DNA from 3 places in the Rahnella sp. R3(2024) genome. Region 3 is predicted to be linked to each of the others. Evidence: predicted binding sites of a transcription regulator. Region 3 holds the regulator's gene; each other region holds the start of a gene.
What was found. The regulator Fur, encoded in region 3, represses iron uptake genes when iron is present. The targets are predictions, from matches to a motif close to ATAATAATGAGAACNACTATCAA.
Positions count from the first base shown of each region.

Region 1: ABSH60_RS19845 (TonB-dependent siderophore receptor) is a predicted target of Fur. The motif match lies at 3,626-3,648, and genes of this name have one in related genera.
Region 2: efeU (iron uptake transporter permease EfeU) is a predicted target of Fur. The motif match lies at 3,045-3,067, and genes of this name have one in related genera.

Region 1 is NZ_JBHGBU010000001.1:4,370,405-4,376,261, reverse strand. It holds gene ABSH60_RS19860 (c-type cytochrome) at 1-566, opposite strand, end outside; gene ABSH60_RS19855 (GMC family oxidoreductase) at 582-2,351, opposite strand; gene ABSH60_RS19850 (gluconate 2-dehydrogenase subunit 3 family protein) at 2,396-3,121, opposite strand; gene ABSH60_RS19845 (TonB-dependent siderophore receptor) at 3,751-5,814, shown strand.
Region 2 is NZ_JBHGBU010000001.1:99,024-104,880, forward strand. It holds gene efeB (iron uptake transporter deferrochelatase/peroxidase subunit) at 1-880, opposite strand, end outside; gene efeO (iron uptake system protein EfeO) at 939-2,078, opposite strand; gene efeU (iron uptake transporter permease EfeU) at 2,124-2,975, opposite strand; gene putP (sodium/proline symporter PutP) at 3,236-4,720, opposite strand; gene putA (trifunctional transcriptional regulator/proline dehydrogenase/L-glutamate gamma-semialdehyde dehydrogenase) at 5,252-5,857, shown strand, end outside.
Region 3 is NZ_JBHGBU010000001.1:3,461,273-3,467,129, forward strand. It holds gene ABSH60_RS15575 (OprD family outer membrane porin) at 284-1,696, shown strand; gene chiQ (ChiQ/YbfN family lipoprotein) at 1,710-2,051, shown strand; gene fur (ferric iron uptake transcriptional regulator) at 2,190-2,645, opposite strand; gene fldA (flavodoxin FldA) at 2,960-3,487, opposite strand; gene ABSH60_RS15595 (methyl-accepting chemotaxis protein) at 3,906-5,570, shown strand; gene ybfE (LexA regulated protein) at 5,646-5,857, opposite strand, start outside.

The sequences.
Region 1 (5,857 bases), 910 kb from region 3:
ACCAGATACGCGCCACGGTTTACCTGCTCTGATACCCCACCGATTGGCTGGAATGGCTTATCAGACGCAAACGCCCAGTTCCAGAAACGCATGCCCCAGCGCTGGCTGAACGGGAAGCTCAGATCCGTTTCCGGCGGCTGTTCTGCGCTCGGTTTGACGCCCTGCATAAAGTAAGCGTAGAGCGCGTGCATATCTTCATCATTGATTTTGGCGTAATCAGGATACGGCATCGCCGGGTACAAACGGGTGCCGTCCGGCAGAACGCCTTTGCGCACCGCATCCGAGAACTGCGCTTCGGTGTAGCCGCCAATACCGTGGTCTTTGTCCGGGGTGATATTGGTGGAATAAATCGTGCCGAGATTCGAATTGATCGCCAGTCCGCCGGAAAACGCCGGTTTGCCCGCCGCCGTATGGCACGCACCGCAGTCGCCGAGACGCGCCACATATTCGCCCTGCTTTATCAGCGCCGCGTTGTCAGGCGGTGAACTGTTATCCGCCTGCGCATTCGCCATAAAACCGACACCCAGCAGCAAGGCGTTAGCGATAAATAAACGTTTGAGTTTCATTCTGTTCATCTCCGCTTATGCCTGAACCAGTGGGCCAGGATTTTTAAGATACTGATCTTTGATCGCCTGCGCCGCCATCAGGGTGATCGCGCCGATGGTGTCCGTCGGGTTGGCCTGGAAGTTTTGCGGGAACGCGTTTCCGCCCGGCACAAAGACGTTATGCACATCCCAGCTTTGCAGGAACTTATTCAGCGCCGAGGTTTTCGGGTTATCGCCCATCACCGCGCCGCCCACGTTGTGCGTGGACACGTATTTGGTCAGGTCAAAGTGCGCGTCCATCGGCAGGAAGCTTTCGCTGTAGCTGTCCGGGTTGAGCTCTTTGGTGATATTGCCGACGATGCCTTTCAGGTATTGCTGCAATTTGAGTTCGTTCTGTTTCCAGTCGAACGTCATGCGCAGCAGCGGATAACCGTATTCATCTTTGTAGTTCGGATCGAGATCCAGATAAATGTCGCGATAAGACTGGCAGGTGGTGGTGATGCTGATTTTCATCGAATGGCCGTACCACTCTTCCATCCCTTCTTTCCAGCCGGTGCCCCACGCAGGCGTGCCTTTTGGCAGCGAGGTGCTGATTGGCGTGCCGGTGGCCTGAGAACTGTGGATCTTCGCGCCGCCGATAAAGCCCAGGGATGCGCCATCGAAATTGCCCGGAGAAATGTCGTTGAACATCTGGCCGGTGGCGCCCGCGGTGGCAAACGGGTTGAAGTTTTTGTCTTTGAAGAACAGCGTCGAACCGCCGTTACTCAGGAACGCATAGTTACGCCCAACCACACCTTCTTCGGTGATCGGGTTGTAAGGTTTGCCGATACCGGAGAGCAACATCAGGCGCACGTTGCAGAACTGGAAGCTGCTCAGCACCACGATTTTGGCGGGCTGGAAACACTCGTTGCCGTCGGCATCAATATAGATCACGCCTTTGGCGGTTTTCTTGTCATCGTGCAACTCGACTTTCATCACGTTGGCGTGAACTTCATACGAGAAGTTCTCCATACGTTTGAGCGCGTCCATCACAGCGGTTTGCGGCGAGGCTTTCGAGTAGTTCAGGCACGGATATTTACTGCAATAACCACAGTAGTTACAGGGTGCGATCTGATTGCCATACGGGTTGGTCCAGGCGCGGGAAACGCACGCCGACGGGTTGGGGAACGGGTGATAGCCCATCTTTTTAGTGACTTCGGCAAACATGCTGCTGTTGAGCGTGTCTTCCAGCGCCGGCAGCGGGTATGGCTCAGAACGCGGACCTTCGAACGGATCGCCGCCTTCCATAATCTGGCCGCGCAGGTTGCCGGTCTTACCGGATTGCCCGCAGATGTGCTCAAACTTGGTGTAATACGGCTCGATTTCATCCCAGCTGAACGGGAAATCCATGATCCGCATGTCTTCCTGCAAAATGCCGGGTTTGTAGGCTTCGTCAGCGTAGGTTTTGAGTTTTAAATCGGTCGGTGTCGGGCGGATCAGTACCGCAGTCCAGTGCAGACCCGAGCCGCCAACGCCGGTGCCTGGCGCAAATGCGCCCCATTTACGGGTCGGCAGCGCGGTCTCACTCATGTTGTAACGCACGGTCACCGCGGCCTGCGCCGGGGTCGCCATCACTTTGTTTCGTACCGCGTAGGCGTATTCATCCGCCGGCTTCGGGTAGGCAAATTCTTCATAGCCGCGGTCGCCGCCGCGTTCCAGCGCACGCACCGTCAGGCCCGCCATCGCCAGCTCGATGCTCATCAGCGAGCCCGCCCAGCCGAGGCCGACAACCACAACGTCGACTTCTGGTTTAGTTACTTGTGCCATCTTTTATCCTGTCATTCTTCAGAAACGGTAATAAGACGCGGCCCTCAGGCACGCGCGCCCTGCAGGCTCACAGGCCCCAGCGGGTAAGGGACGTTGTGCTGTTTCACCCATTCCGTGAAACTCGCGCGCGCGCCGGGGAACCCGATGGCGATCCACGCCTTCATCCCTTTATTACCGCCGTAGATTGGATCCGCCAGATAACCGTGTTTGGTGTCTGACAGCAGTTCGCTGAAGAATTGCGAGGCCACGAGACTCTCTTCGCCCAAATCGGCAAAGCGGATGTCGTTCTTCTGCAACTTCGTCAGCACCTGCTCTTTGTCCTGATCGGGAAGTTCGTGGAAGGCTTTCTGATGATTTTGCTGGCACCAGCTGTTCGCCAGGCGAATACCGGTTTTGTAGATTTGCTGCGGACGAAACGGGATCTGATACCCCATCGTGGCCGGTGCATGTACGTTAAACGGCCCCTGCATGTAGATTTCTTCACCGAAATCGCCATGCATTTGCTGATCGATAAAGATCGGCACATTGGTTTCCAGCGCGCCCGGCGCTTTGCCTTTGCCACCTGCAGGGATCAGACGGTCAGCGGCGGCCATAATGAATTGCCATTCCTCTGCGCTGAAAAACACGGGTTTATAATCGAGTAAATCCGGGGCAGCCATCTCAGCCGCTTCTGCTGCTGACAGCCCTTTCATCATGATGGTGCCGACAGGCAATGCCATCAGCGACCCAAGTAAAAACTTGCGACGGGTAGTTTTCTTTTGAAGGAGCATAGAATTACGACTCTCACATGCCTGATGTTAAGTTTGGGTTGGTATTTATTATTATTTAGGTACAAATTTATAATATCACCGCAACATCAAAAATAAACGACAATTTCCTTACCGATTATGAGGAAACCTTTTTCACACCAATAAAAATGACTTAAAAATACTTAATAAACAGCAGGTTAATTTAATTACTCGTTTATCAAAAACCTAAGATAATTAGCAATAAAACCCTGAAATATCTTATGTAATCTCAGGCCGTGATCGGCGGGAATATAATTTCAGCAGGCAATGTTCTGTTATATTTTGTTGGAATTGGTAGCTAACATTTCTAACATTGAGATTAATTAAGAGAATTAAAGGAAATTACCTGTCATTCCGGTCGCCAGAAAAGTTGCGGTATCAGGCTGATCATTGACCTGCATTTGTGCCCTATCCCTCTCCCTGCGCGTTCAATTGTAATTATTGTCATCATCAATTTGATTCCCTTTACCTGCGCCAGAAACTAGAATGCAAACCGTTATCATTTGTATTTACTTTGTTCGACTTTCTTTCAGGGGATTACTCACATGTCTTACCAGCACGCCCCGCGCGGGGCTCACGGCGGATTCAAAAAATCCGTCATTGCGTTAGCTATGCTCCATTGTTCGCCGCTGCTCGCGGCGCAGCCTGCTTCTGAAGATTCCATTACCGTCAATGCACAGGCGGATACCCCGGACACCACCGATTACAGCGCCACGCAGAGTTCCACCGCCAGCAAAAGTGAGACTCCGCTCAGTGAAACTCCGCAGTCAGTCAGCGTGGTCACGCAGTCGATGATCCAGGATTACGACGTCACCTCGCTGAATGACGCGATGAAGTTCGTCAGCGGCGTGGCTCAGGGGAATACGCTGGGCGGCACGGAAGACGGCTTCGTCAAACGCGGATTTGGCGCCAACAGTGATGGTTCAATCCTGATCGACGGCGTGCGCAGTAATCAGGGGCTGGGCTTTGACTCCACCATCGATCACATCGAGGTGCTCAAGGGTTCCGCTTCCCTGCTTTACGGTATTCAAAACCCCGGCGGCGTGATCAACATGATCAGCAAAAAGCCGCAGTATGAATGGAATACCCGCGTCAGTGGCCGGACCGGCGGATTTGGCGGCGGTGCAGGCACGCTTGATGTCACCGGCCCGCTGGGGAACGGTTTCGCGTTTCGTATGATCGCCGAACGCCAGTACGAAGATTACTGGCGTAACTTTGGCAGCGATTCGCACACCCTGCTCGCTCCTTCGCTGAGCTGGTTCGGTGAAAAAGCCAGTTTTAACGTCAGTTATCAGGAATACAAATACGACATTCCCTACGATCGCGGAACGGTATTCAGCAACGGTAAACCGCTGGATATCCCTTACAACCGTCGTCTTGACGAACTGGCCAACCACGCGTGGGGCAAAACGAAGCGCCTGAACACCACCTGGGAATATCAGCTGAACGAGGACTGGAAAACCCGTCTGACCTACGCCTGGCAGCAACGCCGCTATGACAGCAATGAAGTCCGTGCCACCGCCGTCAACACCGATACCGGCGCGGTGACGCGTCGTGCGGATGCCAACCGGGGATTCAACCATCAGACCAGCTATACCTCCTGGGACTGGATCGGCAATCAGGAGATCTTCGGGATAATGAACGACCTGCTGATTGGCGTCGATTACGAAAAAAACGAAACCTACAAACAGTACTCTTACCGTGGCAAAACCTTCAGCACCTTCAATATGTATGCGCCGGTGTACGGCGTTGAGCCGATCACCAACAGCAGCACCTATTCCGACAGCAACAGCAATCTTCGGAACACCCTCTACAACAAATCAATTTATCTGAAAGACAGCATTCATCTGACGGATAAATGGATTGGTGTGGTCGGCGGGCGTTATCAGCATTACAACCAGAAACAGACCTCCGGTTTCGTTAATCCAACCCAAAGTCTGGACGATACCGATGATAAATTCCTGCCGCAGGTGGGCGTGGTGTACAAACTGACTGACGATCTGTCGTTCTACGCCAACTACAGCCAGTCGTTTACACCATCCACCGATGTGGATGACAACGGTAATGTGGCTTCGCCGGAAAGCGGCACAACCTATGAAGTCGGCACCAAATGGCAGATTTCACCGCGTCTGGACGCGACGCTGGCGGTGTACCGCATCGATGAAGAGGACATGTCGGTGTTCATCAACGGCGTGACGCGTAACATTCCGAAAGCGCGTTCGACCGGGGCGGAGCTGGAGATTAACGGGGAAGTCGCTAAGGACTGGGATCTGACGGCCAGCTACAGTTATGACAAAACCGAAATCACCGAAGATGACGTGAATTCCGCCAACGTCGGTAACCGCCTGGTGAATGCGCCAACCAACATGGGCAGCCTGTATCTGAGCCACACTCTGCGCTGGTCGCAGGTGCCGGGTGATTTCCGCATCGGTGGCGGTGCGCGTTATATGGGCTCCCGTGCGGGCGATCCGGAAAACAGCTTCACCCTGCCGGATTACACCGTGGCGGATGCGTTTGTCGCCTGGGATAATCAGCTGCTGGGCAAACATACGCAGATCAAATTAAACGTGAATAACCTGTTCGATAAAGAGTATTACTCTTCCAGCGCCGGTAATTTACGCGTTATCGAAGGCGAACCGCGCAATGTGGTGCTTTCGGCGGCAGTGGATTTCTGATCTTTTCACGCAGGCGTCAGCCACACCAGGCGCCTGCGTGTTT
Region 2 (5,857 bases), 3.4 Mb from region 3:
GCGTGCGGTCCCAGAATTCGACATGGAACGGGATAATCCGGGTGGCCTGATAGCTGCCGCCGACGGTCCACGCGGGTTCGCCCTGATCGGCGGTAACCCAGATGGCTTTGTCCATCAGCGCCTTGTCTTTACTGTCAGGATTGGCCGTGCCGTCTTTGAAGCCCAGCAGATTGATCGGCGTTTCTTTGCCCTGGCTGCGCGCAGCGTGGGACGAAATAAACCCGTCGCGGCGCCAGCGCACGCTGAGCAAATCCGGCGTGTATTTGATGATGTCACGCAGCGCATGAACCACGGTATCGCTGTTGTTGGCGCAAATTTGCAGCAGCAAATCGCCGTGGCAAAGTTTGGCATCAAGAGAATCGTTCGGGAAACGCGCCATGCGCTGAAGTTTCAGCGGCTTGTGCGCGGCCAGCCCAAAACGTTCATCGAACAGGGAATCACCGGCGGAGAGCGTCAGGGTGAGATTATCCGGATAAATCTCGCTGCCCATGACGCCGGAATCCATCGGCGGGAATTTAGGATCCACAGAAGGCGCGGTGCCACCGGTGGTCAGGAAGCTGAAACGGGTGTCGAGCAGCCGGAACAGACGTTCCAGATCGGCCTTCGTTGTCGCCAGCACATCAAACGCCACCAGCATCATCGACGCCTGTTGTGGCGTCAGAATACCGGCCTGATGTTCACCATAATAAGGCTGCCTGCCCCAGCGTTCGTCCGGGGACACCGTACCTGGCGTGTACTCTGGTTTTGCACCGGGTGTTTTTTCGGCCTGCACAGTGGATGCGCCGCCCAGGGCAAATGCCCCGCCTAACAATCCCACGCCTTTGAGCAAACTGCGGCGTGAAGAAGAAACGTCATCCTGATTATTGTTTTTATGACTCATTACTCTGCCTCGGAAATTTAAAAGCGCCCGTCCCGGTCAGGGGAAAGGCGCTGAAAAATCAATCTAAACCAAGAACACCACGCAGTTTGGCTAAATCTTCTGCCAGGGTGGTGATTGGCCCTTTCATTGCGTTACGGTCTGCATCAGACAGTTTTTCGTAATTCTCATAACCGTCTTTGGTTTTGTATTTATCCAGCAGCGTATCGACGGTTTTGAAGTTAGCGTCGATTTTATCCAGCAACGGTTTGTCGGCTTTTTCCAGCAACGGACGCAGCAGGTTAACGATTTTCTGAGCGCCATCGAGGTTGGCACGGAAATCCCACAAGTCGGTGCGGCTGTAACGGTCTTCTTCACCGCTGATTTTGCTGGATGCCACTTCTTCGATAAGTCCCGCTGCCCCGCCGACCACTTTGCTTGGCGGGAAGGTCAGATCGGTAATGCGTTTTTGCAGATCCACCGTATCGGCGTACAACTTATCGGCAAATTTCTCGGTGCCCTTCGTGGTTTTATCGGCGAAGAGGATTTTCTCCAGACGGTGGAAACCGGTGAAGTTAGGGTCTTCCGCTTTTTTCTCGAAATCGTCTTCACGGGCGTCGATGCTGCCATCCAGATCGGAGAACAGTTCGGCGATGGGCTCAATGCGCTCGTAATAAACGCGGGTGGAAGCGTACAGGGATTGCGCTTTTTTCAGGTCGCCCTTTTTAATCGCCTCAGTGAACGCTTTGGTGTGGGAAACCAGTTCACCCACCTGCTGGGTCACATAGACTTTATATTCCGCAATCGGGCCAACCAGCGCCATGGCGTCCGGTTTGGTGGCGGCCGCTGCGCCTTCTGCGGTCACGGTCAGTTTGCCTTTTGGATTGCTCAGCAGTCCGCAGGTCATGTCGTATTCGCCCGGTTCCAGGTTAGCCGTCATTTTCTGGGTGAAACCTGGCGCGATATTTTCGCGCTCTTCCACCACCATCACGCCTTTCAGAATTTCCCATTCCAGACCTTTCTGGCTGGCGTTATGCACGACAAACTGCGTTTTACCGGCAGGCACGGTCAGCGCCATCGGTTCACACTGTTTATCATTAACGGTAATTTTTACCTGACGAACATCAGCAGCCAGCACGTTGGCGCTCAGCGCAAAAGCGGGCAGAGACAACAGTGCAATCTGTAAAGCTTTACGGCGAAACAGCGGGGATGAATAGGACATGTACCACTCCATGACAAACTGTGTGAAGAGACAATTAACGTAAAATCAGCGTTGTGTTTTGTGCCCGGCAGATGCCGCAGCGGCCACAGGCGATTTGCTCTGCGGCATAAAGAACAGGAACAGCGCCGGGATCAGATACAGGAAATACACCGCAACTTCACTGACGGTCGGCGCTTCCTGATACCCGAACATGCCTTCCAGCAGGGTTCCGAACAAAGAGTGCGTGGAGAGCGTCCCGCTCAGGTCAAAGGCGATATCCTGCATACGGTTCCACAACCCTGCTTCGTGAAACGCCCGGATGGCACCCGCAGCCAGACCGGCGGCGACAAACAGAATAAACAGGCTGGTCCATTTAAAGAATTTCGCCAGATGCAGCTTCACGCCGCCGTAATAGATGAGGAAACCGAGCACGATCGCCGCGCCCAGGCCGAGCAGTGCGCCAATCGGCGCTTCGATACCGACGTCTTGCTGGAACGCCGCCAGCAGGAAGAACACCGATTCCAGCCCTTCGCGTGCTACCGCAAAGAACACCATCGCCACCAGCGCCCAGCCCTGCCCGCGGCTGGAGTTGAGCGCGTTATCAATCGCGCCTTCCAGATGTACTTTGATTGAACGCGACACCTTACGCATCCAGAACACCATGTAGGTCAGAATGCAGACGGCCACGACCGCCACAATGCCTTCGAACAACTCCTGCTGCTTTTGCGGAAACTCGCCGGTGGTTTCATTGATGAAAATACCCAGCGCCAGACACAATGCTGCCGCCACAATCACGCCAATCCAGACCACGCCGAGCCACTGCCCGCGCTGCGTCCGTTTCAGATAACTGGCGATAAGGCTGACGATAAGCGCGGCTTCCAGCCCTTCGCGGAACATAATGAGAAACGGAACGAACATAGCGGAACTCCCGTAGAACAAATGACTTACAGTTTGTGCAAGCACTCTGTAAAGAAAAGTAAAATCGAAACGATAGTGATTATCATTCCTGGCGAGATAAATACAAGAGGCCACATGCTGTTTTTTGAGCACGGGAGGGGAAAAGCGCACGAAAAAATATTGCCGGTTGTTTCAGCACCCCGGATACAGGGTGCCGTAAAAGAAAACGGAGCCCTGAAGGCTCCGTGAGGTCACTGTCTGATTCACCGCCGGGGCGAAAATCAGATGCTGTTATATTCGGCTTCCGCCGTGTTGAAACGTTCTTCAACCGCTTTTGACGGCTTGCTGCCGGTCAGGCTGACAATCCAGATAGCCAGCGAGGCGAAGATAAAGCCGGGGATGATTTCATACAGCTCGGCCCAGCCGTACTGTTTCCACAAAATCACGGTAGCGGCACCGACCACCATCCCGGCCAGCGCGCCGTTGCGGGTCATGCGTTTCCACATCACCGAGATCAGGATAACGGGCCCGAATGCCGCACCAAAGCCTGCCCAGGCGTAACTCACCAGACCCAGCACGCGGTTTTCAGGGTTTGCCGCCAGCGCAATCGCCACCAGCGCCACCACCAGTACCATCAGACGACCAATCCACACCAGCTCACGCTGGCTCGCGCCCTTGCGCAGAAACGCCTTATACAGGTCTTCGGTAATAGCACTGGAGCACACCAGCAACTGACAACTCAGCGTACTCATCACCGCAGCCAGGATAGCTGAGAGTAAAACACCGGCAATCCACGGATTGAACAGCAGTTTCGCCAGTTCGATAAACACGCGCTCACCGTTTTGCGTCACGTTCCCCGCTTGGCCCGGATTATTGCTGAAGTACGCAATGCCGAAGAAGCCGACCGCGATGGTGCCCGCCAGACACAGAATCATCCACGTCATGCTGATGCGGCGCGCGCTGCGAATGGTACGGTGAGAATCCGCCGCCATGAAACGCGCCAAAATGTGCGGCTGGCCGAAATAGCCCAGCCCCCAGCCCAGCAGCGACAGGATAGCCACCAGATTCATGTTCTTAAACATGTCGGTGTATTGCGGGTTTTTAGCCTGAATGACCATCATTGAGGTATCAATACCGCCAACGGCGAGGATGACGATCACCGGCGTCAGGATCAGTGCAAAAATCATCAGACTGGCCTGCACGGTGTCCGTCCAGCTGACGGCCAGAAAGCCCCCGATAAAGGTATAAATGATGGTTGCCGCCGCACCCGCCCACAAGGCGGTCTGGTAGGTCATGCCGAAGGTACTTTCAAACAAACGTGCACCGGCCACGATGCCGGAGGCGCAATAGATGGTGAAAAAGACCAGGATCACCACCGCCGAGATAATGCGCAGCAGTTTGCTGGAATCTTCAAAACGATGGGTAAAGTAATCCGGCAGGGTCAGCGCGTTATTGTTGGCTTCGGTATGCACACGTAAACGCCCCGCCACCAGTTTCCAGTTCAGATACGCGCCGATGGTCAGGCCGATGGCGATCCAGCTTTCGGAAATGCCGGAAATAAAAATCGCCCCCGGCAATCCCATCAGCAGCCAGCCGCTCATGTCCGACGCCCCGGCGGAAAGCGCGGTCACCACGCTGCCTAAACTGCGGCCACCCAGAATATAATCATCAAAGTTTTTGGTCCGTAAATACGCGATGAGTCCAATCAAAATCATCCCGAAAATATAAACACAAAACGTCACCAGCATCGGTGTGTTCATTGTCATTGTTTTCTCCACTTCTTGTTATTTGTCGTGCTTATGAGCGATGCATATTCCATGCAGGCCGGCACCTGTCTGTCCTGACGCGGCGATAAACGCGGTCAAGCTCATGCCGGGGCGAGATGATGGCTGAAACCCGTAAAGGATGCAGCATTACTCTCCATATTTTTTCTTTTTACAGGTGGGTAATCGGGTTTTTATTCAAATTTCCTGTCGGGCGGATACTGGTTTAGCACACCATTGAATTCAAGATAATTAACAAATCAGATACACAAACTTCACGCTCCATCACACTTATTCTGATAACCGGTTGCACGTTACAGACGCAAAGGTTGCACCCTCCACAGCATCACAAAGGAACCCGCACAGCGGCCTCTGTGAGGTCAGCGCGGTTGTTAAGATGTTAAAAATGCCAGCCAAATCACATCAGGCAGACTTCATGCGTGAATGAGGTTGCACAAGGTTGCAACATAGAAGATATTGCTTGCCATAAACATAATGAAATCACCTGAACCTCTTTATATGGAGTATTGGCGCATGGGTATGACGACGATGGGCGTGAAGCTGGACGAAGGCACGCGCGACAGGCTTAAAGTGGCCGCACAGCAAATTGACCGCACGCCGCACTGGCTGATTAAACAGGCGATCTTTTCCTATCTTGAACGGCTGGAAAATGGCGACGCGCTGCCGGAAATCCCTTCGCTGAACGGCGCTGCGGCTGAAAACGCCGAGGATACCCCGCCGCTGACGGTTCAGGAATCGCATCAGCCCTTCCTCGATTTCGCCGAGCAGATCCAGCCGCAGTCCGTCAGCCGCTCCGCTATCACCGCCGCCTATCGCCGCCCTGAGCCGGAAGCCGTTTCCATGCTGCTCGAACAGGCGCGTTTACCTGCGCCACTTCATGACGCGGCGCAGAAACTGGCTGCCGACATCGCCACCAAACTGCGTAACCAGAAGAGCGCCAATGGCCGTGCCGGTATGGTGCAAAGCCTGTTGCAGGAGTTCTCCCTTTCCTCGCAGGAAGGCGTGGCGCTGATGTGTCTGGCGGAAGCCCTGCTGCGCATTCCCGATAAACCGACGCGCGATGCGCTGATCCGCGACAAAATCAGCAACGGTAACTGGCACTCTCACCTGGGCCGCAGC
Region 3 (5,857 bases):
TAATTGTTTTCACTTTTTCCCTCGCTTTAATTCCCACAAAGTTCTTTCTGTAATACTTTTTCATCTTTATGTGCACTTTGTCATATTTCAGAGATCAATGATGAATTACTCATTGATAATTCGCGTCGCGAAAAATACTCTACCCTTGCTTTTACGGTGACGTCTCTGACGCCCGCTTTTAATACCCGTTTGGGTTTTGCAGTTACTTTTTAGTCAAAAATGAGGAATTTCTATGCACAAGCACCTTAACCGGGGCAGGGGATCGGCTTATCTGAAACCTGTGATGTATTCTCTGGCCGGCACCTTATTGGGTGGCGGATTAATGTTTTCTGAAGAGGCAAACGCGGCGGGCTTTATTGATGATTCGACGCTCACCGGTGGCGTGTATTACTGGCAGCGCGAACGTGATCGCAAAGATCTGAATAAAACCAAAGAAGAAACCCGCCCCGACGGCTCTAAAGTCACCGTCAACAATCCTGACTACGACAAGTACGCCACTAACCTTTCTCATGCCACCGCCAACCTGAATCTGGATTTCTCCTCCGGTTATGCGTGGGATATGTTCGGCATCGACGTTGCGGCTTTCACGGCAATTGAAATGGCCGAAGCCAGCGACAGCGGCCACCCGAACGAAATTGCATTCTCCTCAAAAAATCACGCCTACGATGAAGATTACTCTGGCGATAAAGGCGGAGTCAGCCTGTATAAAGCTGCCGGTAAGTTTAAGTACGGCGGCTTCTGGGGCCACGCGGGTTACATTCAGCCGACCGGCCAGACCCTGATTGCGCCGCACTGGAGTTTCATGCCTGGCACGTATCGCGGCGCAGAAGCCGGATATAAACATGATTTCGGCGAGCCGGGCGAACTGAGTTTCTCCTACATGTGGGCGGATGAATATAAATCACCGTGGCACCTGGAAATGGATGATTTCCGCCAGAATGATAAAAAAACCGGTGTTTCCTATATTCACTCGCTGGGCGCGAAATACGACTTCAAAAATGATCTGGTGCTCGAAGCCGCCTATGGCGAAGCGGAAAGCTACGTCGATCAGTATTTCGCTAAAGCCTCTTACAAAATGGATCTGCTGGGTAACCCGCTGACCACCAGCTACCAGTTCTACGGTGCAGAAGACCGCATCAGTGATAAAAACGATCCTAACAGTTTGTACGACGGGCTGGCATGGTTGCAGGCTCTGACGTTCGGTTATACCACCGGCCAGTTTGACTGGCGTCTGGAAGGGACGATGGTCAAGGCGGAGGGGAATCAGGGCTACTTCCTTCAGCGTATGACCCCAACGTATTCCTCGTCCAATGGTCGTCTCGATGTGTGGTGGGATAACCGTTCCGACTTCAACGCCAACGGCGAAAAAGCGGTATATGCCGGTGTTTTATATGATCTGGCGAAATGGGATCTGCCGGGCTTCGCGGTCGGCGGTTCTTATGTTTATGCATGGGATGCCAAGCCAAGCACCAATGCGGCTTATGACCAAAGCCAGCGTCTGAAAGAAAGTGCGTGGAGTCTGGATGCGCTTTACACCCTTCAGGAAGGGCGCGCCAAAGGCACGTTGTTCAAATTGCATTACACCCAGTATGACAACCATTCAGATATTCCGAGCTGGGGCGGTGGTTACGGCAACATCTTCCAGGATGAAAAAGATGTGAAATTTATCGTTATCGCTCCATTCACTATTTTCTGAGGTCACTATGTCGATGAATAAATTACTGCTGATCGTGACCACGTCTTTATTGCTGGCCGGTTGTTCCCAGACGTCAGGGCAGGCAGAAGATGCCAGACTGCGCAAGGCTTACAGCGCCTGCATCAACACTGCCGAAGGCTCGCCGGACAAACTTGCATCCTGCCAGGCGGTTCTTAACGTTCTGAAGGAAGAGAAAGCTCACCAGCAGTTTGCACAACAGGAAACGGTACGCGTGCTGGATTACCAGCGCTGCCTGACGGCACGCAAAACCGGTGACGGGCAGGCTTACGCCGCCGATTGTGGAAAAATCTGGAAGGAAATTAAAGCCAATAACTCACCCGCGCCTGTGCAGTAGACCTCATTAATTACCTGAAGGTGAGACAGAAAACCCCGGCTTGCCGGGGTTTTTTATGTCTTTCATAGCTGATAAACGGGCATAAAAAAACCGCTTTTCAGCGGTTAATTTTAGGTCGATATCAACGAGCCCGGCAGATTACTGCGCAGGTTTATCATTGTGCAAAGAGTCATCTTCGCGGCAGTCGCCTGCTTCACAGTGGCCGTACAGGTACAGGCTGTGGTTGGTCAGTTTGATACCGTGTTTTTTAGCAATTTCGCGCTGACGACCTTCAATATATTCGTCGCGGAATTCAATAACACGGCCACAATCTAAGCAAATCAGGTGATCGTGATGGTGTTGCTGAGTCAGTTCGAACACGGACTTGCCGCCTTCGAAGTTATGGCGGGTCACGATACCGGCGTCATCAAACTGGTTCAGAACGCGGTAAACCGTCGCCAGACCAATCTCTTCACCCATATCAATCAATTGTTTGTACAGATCTTCCGCACTAACGTGATGACCTTCCGGCGCTTGCAACACTTCCAGGATTTTAAGGCGCGGAAGCGTGACTTTTAAGCCGGCTTTCTTCAGTGCGGTGTTGTTGTCAGTCATGCGGATTCAGTCCTGTTACTATGTGCTAATCAAGTTGAGGCATGGAGCCTGTGGCATCAGCGGCACAAAATTCTTCGATTAGGATCCTTCTTTTAACGGAAGTGTGCCGATCCCCTAAACGATAGCCTGTTAATAAAGATCACTAAATGCCAGTCACATAAGACAATGCAACGACTTGATCGATAGAAAAAACAGATGAACTCAGTGTACCTTGATACCACCGAAAGTAACAATTTTGTTGTGGCTAAATTGTTAATTTCAGTAATAGTTTGGCCCTTCAATTGTAGAATAAATCCTCAGGGCCAACAGGGTTTTTAGCCAATAATTTCTGAAAGGCTCAATTCTTCAGTAATTTGCTTAACCCAGGCGTCAACGCGCTCATTGGTTAATTCCGGCTGACGGTCTTCATCAATAGCCAGTCCGATGAAATGTTTATCATCTGCCAGACCTTTGGATGCTTCGAAGTGATAGCCTTCGGTTGGCCAGTGACCCACAATCACCGCGCCGCGTGGCTCAATGATGTCGCGCACGGTGCCCAGCGCATCACAGAAATATTCTGCGTAGTCTTCCTGATCGCCGCAACCAAACAGCGCAACCAGCTTACCTTCGAAATCTATCTCTTCCAGGCTTGGGAAGAAGTCGTCCCAGTCACACTGAGCTTCACCGTAATACCAGGTTGGAATACCGATCAGCAAAATATCGAATTTTTCCAGATCCTCTTTGCTGCTCTTCGCAATGTCATGCACCTCTGCAACATCTTTACCCAGTTGTTTCTGGATCATTTTTGCGATGTTTTCGGTGTTACCTGTATCGGATCCAAAGAAGATTCCTACTACGGCCATAAGATGTCTAACCTCTTGTTCTCAATGATAAGCCCTACATTGCAGGCAATAATAGTGCTGATAATAGCAAACTCGTGAGGCGGAGAATATGCTTCTGCTCGCCTTCTTAACTGACGAATAAGTTTATCGGGCAATCTTTTTAAGTGGTATCGCCTTCGTGTGCTTTTAATCCAGATAAAATCCTCAAAATTGACGGGGTTAAAAGCAAAGTGAAGAAATATATCTTAACAATACTAAATTTTAAGCACGTCCCGCCGATAGATGATGCGAGAGCAATCTCAACATAATAAAGAAATCGATGCCCGGAGAGGTGTTCAAACATGTCCTGGGGCACTTGCCTGATGGTTACTTGTCTTGATTCTCCGCATCCCCCTCAATCCTCAGACCAGAAACAGTCATGTTTCGAGAGAGGCATATCGTGCAGTTTTTAAAAAATATCACCATCAGGGCCGCGTTATTAACCATTCTTGGCGTTTTCTGCGTTATGTGGGCGGGTGTATCCCTTTACACCGTCAACTCACTGAATACGCTGACGCAAAACACCCGCAACAGTTCTGAGCTCGTCAACAATATGGCGCTGATCAGCAAAGGAAATGATCAGTATTTTCGTACCGTAACCCGCTTAAGCCGTGCGGTGTCGCAGCTTCAGGCCGATCCGACCAAAGGGCCGGAAATTTTTGATACCGCAAAACAATCCCTTGAAGCCCTGACGCAGGCGCAGGCGGATTTCAAAGCGGCCCCGCATCCGGGGCTGGAAGATTCAGCGGTTCAGGAATTACTCACCAGTTGGGAAAGTCTGATAACGCAGGGCGTGAAGCCGTTATTTGAGGCGGCCAGCAGCAAAAATATCGATGCGTACAATCAGCTGGCGCAGTCAGGCGTTCCGGCGTTAAGCCGTGATTTCGGGGCTGCCATGCAAAAAGTCAGCAGCCAGATCGCGGTGGATTTCAGCGCGGCGCAAACAGAGTCTAATCATCTGACTAATCTCAGCAAAGTGATTCAGATCACCGCGTTTGTTATTGGGCTGATTATCCTGCTGCTGACCGATCGCTATCTGGTGATGGCGTTAGTCAAACCGCTGGATAAACTCCGCGATCAGTTCGCGCTGATTGCCAGTGGTGACCTGACGCATAACATGGAAGAGTTCGGTAAAAACTGCGCCGGTAAGTTGATTCCTTTGCTGAACATCATGCAGGCCAGTCTGGTGAATACCGTTCAAACCATCCGTAACTGCACGAACAATATTTACCAGGGCGCGTCTGAAATTTCTGCCGGCAATAACGATCTCTCTTCCCGTACCGAAGAGCAGGCGTCTGCGCTGGAAGAGACGGCGGCCAGCATGGAAGAGCTGACAGCCACGGTGAAACACAATGCTGACAACGCGCATCACGCCAGCCAGCTGGTGATAGAAGCCTCTACCACGGCGCAAAAGGGCGGCACTATTGTCGCGGATGTGGTCAGCACCATGAAAGATATTTCAGGCAGCTCGAAGAAAATCGCGGAGATTACCTCGGTCATCAACAGTATCGCCTTCCAGACCAACATTCTGGCGCTGAATGCCGCGGTCGAAGCCGCCCGTGCAGGCGAACAGGGCCGCGGGTTTGCCGTGGTCGCCAGCGAAGTGCGCAATCTGGCACAGCGTAGTGCGCAGGCAGCAAAAGAGATTGAGTCGCTGATCAGCGAATCCGTTTCCCGCGTTGACAGCGGTTCCAAACTGGTCGAAAACGCCGGTCAGACCATGAATGAAGTGGTGCGTTCGATTACACACGTCACGGATATTATGGCCGAAATCGCGTCAGCATCTGATGAGCAAAGTAAAGGCATCAGCCAGGTGGCCGTGGCCGTGACGCAGATGGACAGCGTCACGCAGCAAAACGCCGCGCTGGTGGAACAGGCGTCTCAGGCCGCCGTCTCACTCGAAGAGCAGGCTGCATTGCTGAACAACGCCGTCGCGACCTTTAAACTCAGCGACAGCGTGACGCGCGTCGGGGCAAAACCGACCGGTAAGATGCCAGCGCCGTTATTGCGACCGGACACAGGAATGATGTCGGCGAAGAGTGCTGAAAACTGGGAAACGTTCTGAGTGGGAAGAAGGAAGTTAGCCGGGAATAAGTAAGAAAAAACAAACGGGTAGCCTGAGAAGGTTACCCGTTTTCAATCAGCCTTCATGACCGTTAAGATGCGCAAGCAGCATCTCTTCAATCAATTCGCTACGACTGATATTGCGTTCTTCTGCCAGCTTATTGAGGGTATCAACAGCATCGGCGTTCATTTTCAGCTCCACGCGACGCAGACCGCTCGCTTTATCGCGGCGTAACTGATTGCGCTTGTTGATCCTGAGCTGTTCATCACGGGATAGCGGATTTGTTT